Regions from separate parts of the Pseudomonas sp. AC112 genome, predicted to be linked through region 1. Evidence: predicted binding sites of a transcription regulator. Region 1 holds the regulator's gene; each other region holds the start of a gene.
The links. Region 1 encodes FliA, which starts transcription of late flagellar genes. Its sites were predicted from a motif close to CTAAAGTTTNNNNNNNNNNNGCCGNTAA; they were not measured.
Positions count from the first base shown of each region.

Region 1 (3,278 bases):
TTGACCAGGGGCGTGGCGTTTTCCACCAAGTCCATGGTGCGGTTGGCCGCCGCCTCAGTCAGCCTGACCACGTAGGACAGGCGTTCGGTGGCATCAGTGATTTGCGAAATTTCTTCGGCCTGGGGCATATGCGGGTCAATCTGGAAATTGACGATCGCACTGTGCAGCTCGCGTGTGAGCTTGCCCACTTCCTGGTACAGGCCGCGGTCACGGGTCTGGTTGAGCTCATGGATTAACTGCACCGCGTCGCCAAACTGGCCTTTTTCAAGGCTGTCGACCAACTGGTGAGCATGCTTTTTCAGGGTCGACTCGAAGTCTCCCTGTGACGTTTCTTTATGCTCCATAGCTCCCCCGCGATGGCATTAGCCGTGGATGCGTTCGAAGATTTTTTCGATCTTCTCTTTCAAGGCCAATGCAGTGAATGGCTTGACCACGTAACCGTTAACCCCGGCTTGGGCGGCTTCGATGATCTGCTCACGCTTGGCTTCGGCGGTCACCATCAGCACAGGCAGGCTGCGCAGCTTTTCGTCAGCGCGCACGTGGCGCAGCAAGTCGATGCCGGTCATGCCCGGCATGTTCCAGTCCGTTACCAAAAAGTCGATGCTCCCGCTGTTGAGGATCGGAATCGCCGTAATGCCGTCATCCGCCTCGACCGTGTTAGTGAACCCAAGGTCACGCAACAGGTTTTTTATGATCCGCCGCATCGTTGAGAAGTCATCAACGATGAGGATTTTCATGTTCTTGTCCAATTCGACCTCCAAGCAGTCTTAAACGCGCCCAGCACCTGGACGCGCCATTTCAATCAACAGGCATTACACAAAAAGGACTGCCGAGGGCACCACGGGTCGAACCCGCGAAGGCTGCTTGCCCTCGCGGTATCGTCTGCAGTGTCCCCACACTGCCTGTCAGCGCGCTCGCCACTCTCCCAAACGCCCCCGCAAGCGGGCTGCGCACTGGCTGTGCAACTGGCTGACCCGCGATTCGCTGACCCCCAGGACCTCACCGATTTCCTTGAGGTTCAGCTCTTCGTCGTAGTACAGCGCCAACACCAGTCGCTCACGCTCCGGCAAATTGGCAATCGCGTCCGCCAACGCCCCCTGGAAACGCTCATCTTCCAGGTCACGCGATGGCTCCATATGAGCGCTCGCGCCGTCCTCGTGCAGCCCTTCGTGTTCGCCGTCCTGCAAGAGGTCGTCGAAACTGAACAGGCGGCTGCCCAAGGTATCGTTCAAAATCCCGTAGTAATCGTCGAGACTCAATTGGAGTTCGGCCGCAACTTCGTGATCTTTAGCGTCGCGACCGGTTTTTGCTTCAATTGCGCGAATTGCGTCACTGACCATGCGCGTATTGCGATGCACCGAACGCGGCGCCCAGTCACCTTTGCGCACTTCATCGAGCATCGCGCCACGTATGCGGATACCCGCGTACGTCTCGAAACTCGCCCCCTTGCTCGCGTCGTATTTGGTCGACACTTCGAGCAAGCCGATCATGCCCGCCTGGATCAGGTCTTCGACCTGGACGCTGGCGGGCAGGCGTGCCAGCAAGTGATAGGCGATACGCTTGACCAGGGGCGCGTAGCGCTCGATCAATTCGCCCTGGCTGTCACGGGCAGACTTCTTGTACGCGTTGTAGCCGGTCGCTGTCATAGCACGGGTCCTGCGCTCGTCTGATGCACCAATCGCTCGACGAAAAACTCCAGATGCCCCCGAGGGTTGGCGGGCAACGGCCAGGTATCGACCTTCTGGGCAATAGCCTTGAACGCCAATGCGCATTTGGAACGAGGGAACGCTTCGTAGACTGCACGCTGCTTTTGCACAGCCTTGCGCACACACTCGTCGTAGGGAACTGCGCCGACGTATTGTAAGGCGACATCGAGGAAGCGGTCCGTGACCTTGGTCAACTTGGCGAACAGATTGCGCCCTTCCTGCGGGCTCTGGGCCATGTTGGCCAGGACGCGGAAGCGGTTCATGCCGTAGTCACGGTTAAGCAGTTTGATCAGGGCGTAGGCGTCGGTGATCGAGGTGGGTTCATCGCAGACCACCAGCAACACTTCCTGCGCAGCGCGCACGAAGCTGACCACGGACTCGCCGATCCCGGCGGCGGTGTCGATCACCAGCACGTCGAGGTTGTCGCCAATATCACTGAAAGCCTGGATGAGGCCGGCATGCTGCGCCGGGCTCAGGTGCACCATGCTCTGGGTGCCCGAGGCAGCCGGCACGATGCGGATGCCACCGGGGCCCTGCAGCAGCACATCGCGCAGCTCGCAGCGGCCCTCGATCACATCGGCAAGGGTGTGTTTGGGTGTCAGCCCCAGCAGAACGTCCACGTTCGCCAAGCCCAGGTCAGCATCCAGCAGCATGACGCGACGGCCAAGCTCTGCCAGGGCCAGGGACAAATTCACTGACACGTTAGTTTTCCCGACGCCACCTTTGCCGCCGGTCACCGCGATCACCTGTACGGGATGCATGCTGCCCATTTTATTTCTTTACCTTGTCTTGCTTAGACGCAGGCTACATGGCTTGGCCGCGTGAATCGCTTGCAGACCATCGATGTAGATACATTTCACGGTGTTCATCCTGACTCAACCCACCCGCTTTGCCGGGTTGTGGTAAAGGTCGGCGAACATATCGGCCATCGCTTCCTCGCTAGGCTCTTCTTGCATTTGCACGCTGACTGCACGGCTGACCAACTGATGACGGCGCGGCAGATGCAGATCATCCGGGATCCGCGGCCCGTCGGTCAGGTAGGCGACCGGCAATTCATGACTGATGGCCAGGCTCAGCACCTCGCCCAGGCTCGCGGTCTCATCGAGCTTGGTGAGGATGCAACCGGCCAGGCCACAACGCTTGTAACTATGATACGCAGCGGTAAGAACCTGTTTCTGGCTGGTGGTTGCAAGCACCAAGTAATTTTTCGACTTGATGCCACGCCCCGCCAGGCTTTCCAACTGCATGCGCAATGCCGGGTCGCTGGCTTGCAGGCCGGCAGTGTCGATCAGCACCACGCGCTTGCGCAGCAAGGGGTCCAGGGCGTTGGCCAGGGACTGGCCCGGGTCGACATGGGTCACCGACACATTGAGGATCCGGCCCAGGGTCTTGAGCTGCTCCTGGGCACCAATACGGTAGCTGTCCATGCTCACCAGCGCGATATTCTGCGCGCCGTACTTGAGCACGTAACGGGCCGCCAACTTGGCCAGGGTGGTGGTCTTGCCCATGCCGGCAGGGCCGACCATGGCGATCACACCGCCCTCTTCCAAGGGTTCGATTTCCGGGGTGACG
Region 1 is NZ_CEEDCM010000001.1:4,161,989-4,165,266, reverse strand. It holds gene AC0IYN_RS19275 (protein phosphatase CheZ) at 1-344, opposite strand, end outside; gene AC0IYN_RS19270 (chemotaxis response regulator CheY) at 363-737, opposite strand; gene fliA (RNA polymerase sigma factor FliA) at 906-1,646, opposite strand; gene fleN (flagellar synthesis regulator FleN) at 1,643-2,476, opposite strand; gene flhF (flagellar biosynthesis protein FlhF) at 2,582-3,278, opposite strand, start outside.

Region 2 (3,278 bases), 3.2 Mb from region 1:
CTCTTCGCGCAGGTCGTCAATGTAGATCTCTTTCACGCCCATGGCTTGCGCCTTGGCACGTGCAGGTTCGACCTCTTCGCCCTGACCCAGGTCAGCGGTGAAGGTCACCACTTCACAGTTATAAGTATCCTGCAGCCACTTGAGGATCACCGAAGTGTCCAGGCCGCCGGAATACGCGAGAACGACCTTGTTTACGTCGGCCATGCCATCACTCCACGGGGTTGTACGGAAAGGCGTCGATTCTACCGACCAAAACCGTGAATTTACAGGGGCGCGACAGCAAATGAAGATAAAGCGACAGATTATGTCGAGCGGGCGACCGATGGTCGCCCTTTAGGAGGTGTGCGCAGGGTTGCCCGGGCCGGTGGCCGTAGGAGCCGGTTTCTCGGGGGTAGCCACGCGCTCAAGCTGAATATTCACGCGACGATTGCGTGCCCGGTTGGCCGCATTGGTGTTCGGCGCCAGTGGGTAGCTTTCGCCATGGAAACGCAGGGTGATCTGCGATTCCTGGATACCGTTGGCCTTGAAGTAGTCCATGACTGCCAGGCCACGGCGGCGCGAGACGTCGCGGTTGGTCAAGCGGTTGCCGCTGTTGTCCGAATGGCCGTTCAACTCGATGTGGTTGACGGAGGGATCGGCTTTCATGAACGCGAGGATCACGTCGAGCTTCTTCTTGGCCGCCGCGTCCAGTTCGATACCACCACCGGGGAACCCGACTTCGGTCTGCTTGACTTGGTCGTAATTCATCGGCAACAGCTTGGTGGTGCACAGCTGATAGTCGTTAAAGGCCTTGTTGAATTTCACCGGCAACAGGCGAATTTCCGAGTAGCCACCCTCACGCCCGTAGTGGCGGACAGTCGGGCTGCGCCCTTCCAGAAGCCCCGTGAACAGGCGCCCGGCCTGGGCCTGGGAGCTGTTGAACAAGACGTCGCCGCTGCCGGCACGCACGGCGCCAAGGTTGATATCTCCGCGCCCCGGCTGCCAAGGGGCAGCGGCGGCCAGCAAGGTCGCCGAGCCTGCGCCCAGCGAGCCGTTATAGGCTTTCAGACGAAACGTCGCCTGCTCACCGGCCCGGCGCACGAACTCACCCGAGCCGAAGTCGGTGATCGGCTGGGTCAGGCGGCACTCGAACTGGTCGCCTTCTACCTTCCACTCAATATTCTCCAGACGTGTCTGGAACGTGAGGGCCATCGCAGGCAGGCTGGCGAACACACTGAGCAGGGCTAGATAATGCTGGCGCACGGGAGGCTCCACTGGTTTCTACAACACTTCAAAGCGTCATACATCGATAAGGCATACAAAAGGCTATCGGTTGCATCCTGCAAAACTTGATAGCGAGTGCCTGCAAGAGTCTTTTCCGGTAGCATTCCCACCAGATTGACCCGCCTGGAATCCCCAATGTCCGACCGCCTGACCCTGCTGCGTCCCGACGACTGGCATATTCATCTTCGCGATGGTGCTGCGTTACCCCACACCGTGGCCGATGTAGCGCGCACGTTTGGCCGCGCCATCATCATGCCTAACCTGGTACCTCCGGTGCGTAACGCCGAGCAAGCCGATGCCTACCGCCAGCGTATCCTCGCTGCTCGGCCGGCCGGCAGCCGCTTTGAACCGCTGATGGTGCTCTACCTCACCGACCGCACCCAGCCCGAAGAAATTCGCGAGGCCAAGGCCAGCGGCTTCGTGCACGCCGCCAAGCTGTACCCGGCCGGCGCGACCACCAACTCCGATTCCGGCGTGACCAGTATCGACAAGATCCTGCCGGCCATCGAAGCCATGGCGGAAGTCGGTATGCCGCTGCTGATCCACGGTGAAGTCACCCGTGGCGATGTCGACGTGTTCGATCGCGAGAAGATCTTCATCGACGAGCATATGCGCCGTGTGGTGGAGTTGTTCCCGACCCTCAAGGTGGTGTTCGAGCACATCACCACCGCCGATGCCGTGCAGTTCGTCACCGAGGCCTCGGCCAACGTCGGCGCGACCATCACCGCGCACCACCTGTTGTACAACCGCAACCACATGCTGGTGGGCGGGATCCGGCCGCACTTCTATTGCTTGCCGATCCTCAAGCGCAACACCCACCAGGTAGCCTTGCTGGATGCGGCGACCAGCGGCAATCCGAAGTTTTTCCTCGGCACCGACTCCGCGCCTCACGCCCAACACGCGAAAGAAGCCGCGTGCGGCTGTGCCGGCTGCTATACCGCGTATGCCGCGATCGAGCTGTACGCCGAAGCGTTCGAACAGCGCAATGCGCTGGACAAGCTCGAAGGGTTCGCCAGCCTCAATGGTCCGCGTTTCTACGGCCTGCCAGCGAATACCGACCGCATCATCCTGGTCCGTGAAGATTGGACCGCCCCCGCCAGCCTGCCGTTTGGCGAGCTGACTGTTATCCCGCTGCGCGCCGGTGAAACACTGCGCTGGCGCCTGCTGGAGGAAAGCAAGTGAGTGAAGACCATTACGATGACGAACACGAGCACAGTGGTGGCGGCTCCCGTCACCCGATGGCCGAGCGGTTCCGCGGCTATCTGCCGGTTGTCATCGACGTAGAAACCGGTGGTTTCAACTGCGCCACCGACGCGCTGCTGGAAATCGCCGCGACCACCATCGGCATGGATGAACAGGGCTTTGTGTTCCCGGAACACACCCACTTCTTCCGTGTCGAGCCGTTTGAAGGCGCGAATATCGAAGCCGCCGCTTTGGAATTCACGGGCATCAAGCTTGATCACCCCCTGCGCATGGCCGTGAGTGAAGAAGCGGCGCTGACCGATATCTTCCGTGGCGTGCGCAAGGCGTTGAAGGCCAATGGCTGCAAGCGCGCGATCCTGGTCGGCCACAACAGCAGCTTCGACCTGGGCTTCCTGAACGCCGCCGTGGCGCGGTTGGACATGAAGCGCAACCCGTTTCACCCGTTCTCCAGCTTCGACACCGCAACCCTCGCTGGCCTGGCTTATGGCCAGACCGTGCTGGCGAAGGCCTGCCAGGCCGCCGGTATCGACTTTGACGGGCGTGAGGCTCACTCGGCCCGCTACGACACCGAGAAAACCGCCGAGCTGTTCTGCGGCATCGTCAACCGCTGGAAAGACATGGGCGGCTGGGAAGACTTCAATGATTGAGGTGATCTCCCGCGCATAAAAAAACCGGCCTTCTCAGGCCGGTTTTTTTGTACCTCGAACCTGGCTTACAGCTTGCCAGCGTTCTCGGTCAGGTAAGCCGCAACGCCTTCTGGCGAAGCGTTCATGCCTTTGTCGCCTTTTTTCCAGTTGGCAGGGCAGACTTCG
Region 2 is NZ_CEEDCM010000001.1:934,438-937,715, forward strand. It holds gene AC0IYN_RS04500 (argininosuccinate synthase) at 1-204, opposite strand, end outside; gene AC0IYN_RS04505 (flagellar protein MotY) at 334-1,242, opposite strand; gene pyrC (dihydroorotase) at 1,399-2,445, shown strand; gene rnt (ribonuclease T) at 2,442-3,113, shown strand; gene AC0IYN_RS04520 (peroxiredoxin) at 3,179-3,278, opposite strand, start outside.
Region 2: the regulator FliA is predicted to act here: its motif matches at 1,306-1,333, upstream of AC0IYN_RS04505 (flagellar protein MotY).

Region 3 (3,278 bases), 420 kb from region 1:
AGACGCATGGCTTTTCTCTCTCTTATTAGTGGCGACCTGAGAGTTTATCGGCCAGTTGCCAAATACCTGTAGGAGCCGGCTTGCCGGCGATTGCGGTCTCATGGACGCCATCGCCGGCAAGCCGACTCCTACAGCGCGCGGGGTGTCAGAGGGTCATGGCGGCCAGCCAGCCGAATGCCAGCAGCGGGAGGTTGTAATGCAGGAACGTCGGTACCACGGTGTCCCAGATATGGTGGTGCTGGCCGTCGATATTCAGGCCGGAGGTGGGGCCGAGGGTCGAATCCGAGGCGGGCGAGCCGGCGTCGCCCAAGGCACCGGCCGTGCCGACGATGCACACGATGGCCAGCGGGCTGAAGCCCAGTTGTACACACAGCGGCACAAAGATCGCGGCCAGGATCGGCACCGTGGAAAACGACGAGCCGATGCCCATGGTCACCAGCAGCCCCACCAACAGCATCAGCAGCGCCCCTACCCCACGGCTATGGCCAATAAAGGCCGCCGAGGTTTCCACCAGCGAGCGCACATCGCCGGTGGCCTTGAGCACTTCGGCAAACCCTGACGAGGCGATCATGATGAAGCCGATCATCGCCATCATCTTCATGCCTTCGGTGAACAGGTCGTCGGTGTCGCGCCAGCGCACGATGCCCGACACCGAGAAGATCAGGAACCCGGCCAGGGCGCCGATGATCATCGAGTCCAACCACAACTGAATGATGAACGCGGAGGCAATCGCCAGGCCGGCCACCAGCAGGGTCAGCGGGTTGTACTGCACGGCCACCTGTTCGACCCGCTCGATTTTCTCCAAGTCGTACACGCGTTTCTTGCGGTAGCTGATAAAGACCGCCACCAGCAGGCCGACCACCATGCCCAGCGCCGGCAGGCTCATGGCGTGGGTGACGTTGACCTGGCTGATGTCCACGCCGCTCTTGGCCACGTTGGCCAACAGGATCTGGTTGAGGAAGATATTGCCGAAGCCCACCGGCAGGAACATGTACGGCGTGATCAGGCCGAAGGTCATCACGCAGGCGATCAGGCGGCGGTCCAGTTGCAGCTTGGTCAGCACGTACAGCAGCGGCGGCACCAGCAACGGAATGAACGCGATATGGATCGGCAGGATGTTCTGCGAAGCAATCGCGACCACCCACAGCAGGCCGATCAGCAGCCATTTGACGTGGCTGCCGCCGGTGGCTTCCTGGCGGTCCACCAGCAGCAGGGCCTTGTCGGCCAGCGCGTGGGCCAGGCCGGACTTGGCAATCGCCACGGCGAACGCGCCGAGCAAGGCGTAGGACAACGCCACCGTCGCCCCCCCGCCCAAGCCGCCATTGAAGGCTTTGAGCGTGGCCTCGATGCCCAGGCCACCGCTAAGGCCGCCCACCAGGGCGCCGACGATGATGGCGATGACCACATGCACGCGGGACAGGCTCAGCACCAGCATGGTGCCGACCGCAGCAATGACTGCGTTAATCATGGTTACCTCAAGCAGAAACATAAAAAACAGGCATGCCCGCGCCCAGGCGGCCATCGGGTGGCAACCAGCGTGCAGGCTTGAAGGAGGTCTTATTAGAGGGCGCGCACTTTGCCGGACGCAGGTTCACATGTCAAAAAACGAACCTTGTAGTGAGCGAGCTTGCTCGCGCTGGGCTGCGCAGCGGCCCCAAAATCAAGGGGAGCGCTGCGCACTCCAGCGCGAGCCAGCTCGCTCACCACAAAAGCAGGTTTAAATTGATCGTTTGAATAAAGAAAATTCGGCATCGGCCGATAACCAGCTTCTATGTGTTTTCAGGTAAGGATGTACCGATGTCGCTTAGGCAGCTCTCCATTCAATGGAAAATCACCCTGCTCGCCGGCCTGTGCCTGCTGGGAATCGTGACCCTGCTGGTGGGTCTGTCGTTGTATCGCATGGAGCAGAGTTCACAGCAGGTCAAGGCCTCCAGTATGCAGATGCTGGATGAAGCCGCCCAGGCGCGCATCGAGGCCCAGGGTGAAGTGCAGGCGCTGGGCATCCGCCGCCAGTTCATGGACGCCTATCAGTACGGCCATGGCTTTTCGCGCCAGGTGCTGTTCTTGCGCGAGCAGGCCGAGAAGCGCTTTCTCGACGCCTTCGACACCCGCGAAGACCTGACCCGCCAGGTCAAGGCCGCGTTGCAGGCCAACCCGGATCTGCTCGGCCTGTCCCTGGTGTTCGAAGCCAACGCCCTGGATGGCAAGGACGAACTGTTCGCAGGCCAGGCAGAGCTGGGCAGTAACGACAAAGGTCGCTTCGCCCTGTACTGGTCGCAACCGACGCCGGGCACGCTGACCTCGATGGCGCTGCCCGAAAGCGACATGTCCGACACCAGCATCAGCCCCAGTGGCGAAAAAGCCAACGCCTGGTTCACCTGCCCGCGCAGCACCTTCAAGCCGTGTGTGATCGAGCCCTACTTTTACACCATCAACGGGCAAAACGTGCTGATGACCAGCATCGTCTTCCCGCTGATGGTCAACGGCAAAGTCATTGCCTCGCTGTCGGTGGACATCAACCTCAACAGCCTGCAGGCGGTGAGCCAACAGGCCAGCCACAAACTGTATGACGGCCAGACCCAGGTCAGCATCCTCAGCCCCACGGGCCTGCTGGCCGGCTACAGCGCGGATGCCAGCAAGCTGAGCCAGCGCCTGGACCGGGTCGATACCGCCAACGGCGCGCAGTTGATCAGCGCCCTGGCCGGCAGTACACAGATCCGTAGCCTGCGCACCGACCATCAGCTCAAGGTACTGGCGCCGTTCGCGCCAATCCCGGAGGGCAAGCCCTGGGGCGTGTTGCTGGATGTACCAGAGAGCGTCCTGGTCGCCCCCGCCGAAGCACTGAAAACCCAACTGGATGCCGACAATGCCAAGGGCACCCTGCTGGAACTGAGCCTGGGCCTGATTGCCGCCGTGGTCGGACTGATCCTGGTGTGGCTGATGGCGCGTAGCGTGACGCGGCCGATCCTCGGCGTGGCGCACATGCTCGAAGACATCGCCAGCGGCGAAGGCGACCTGACCCGCCGCCTGGCCTACGACAAAAAAGACGAGCTGGGCCAGTTGGCCGGCTGGTTCAACCGCTTCCTCGACAAGCTGCAACCGATCATCGCCGAGGTGAAACGCTCGGTGCAGGACGCCCGTGGCACTGCCGACCAATCTGCCGCCATTGCGACTGAAACCAGCGCCGGCATGGAACAGCAATACCGCCAGGTCGATCAGGTGGCCACCGCCTCCCATGAAATGAGCGCCACCGCCCAAGACGTGGCCCGCAGTGCCGC
Region 3 is NZ_CEEDCM010000001.1:4,577,558-4,580,835, reverse strand. It holds partial or broken gene AC0IYN_RS21355 (cache domain-containing protein) at 1-8, opposite strand, end outside; gene AC0IYN_RS21350 (Na+/H+ antiporter family protein) at 146-1,465, opposite strand; gene AC0IYN_RS21345 (methyl-accepting chemotaxis protein) at 1,798-3,278, shown strand, end outside.
Region 3: the regulator FliA is predicted to act here: its motif matches at 1,735-1,762, upstream of AC0IYN_RS21345 (methyl-accepting chemotaxis protein).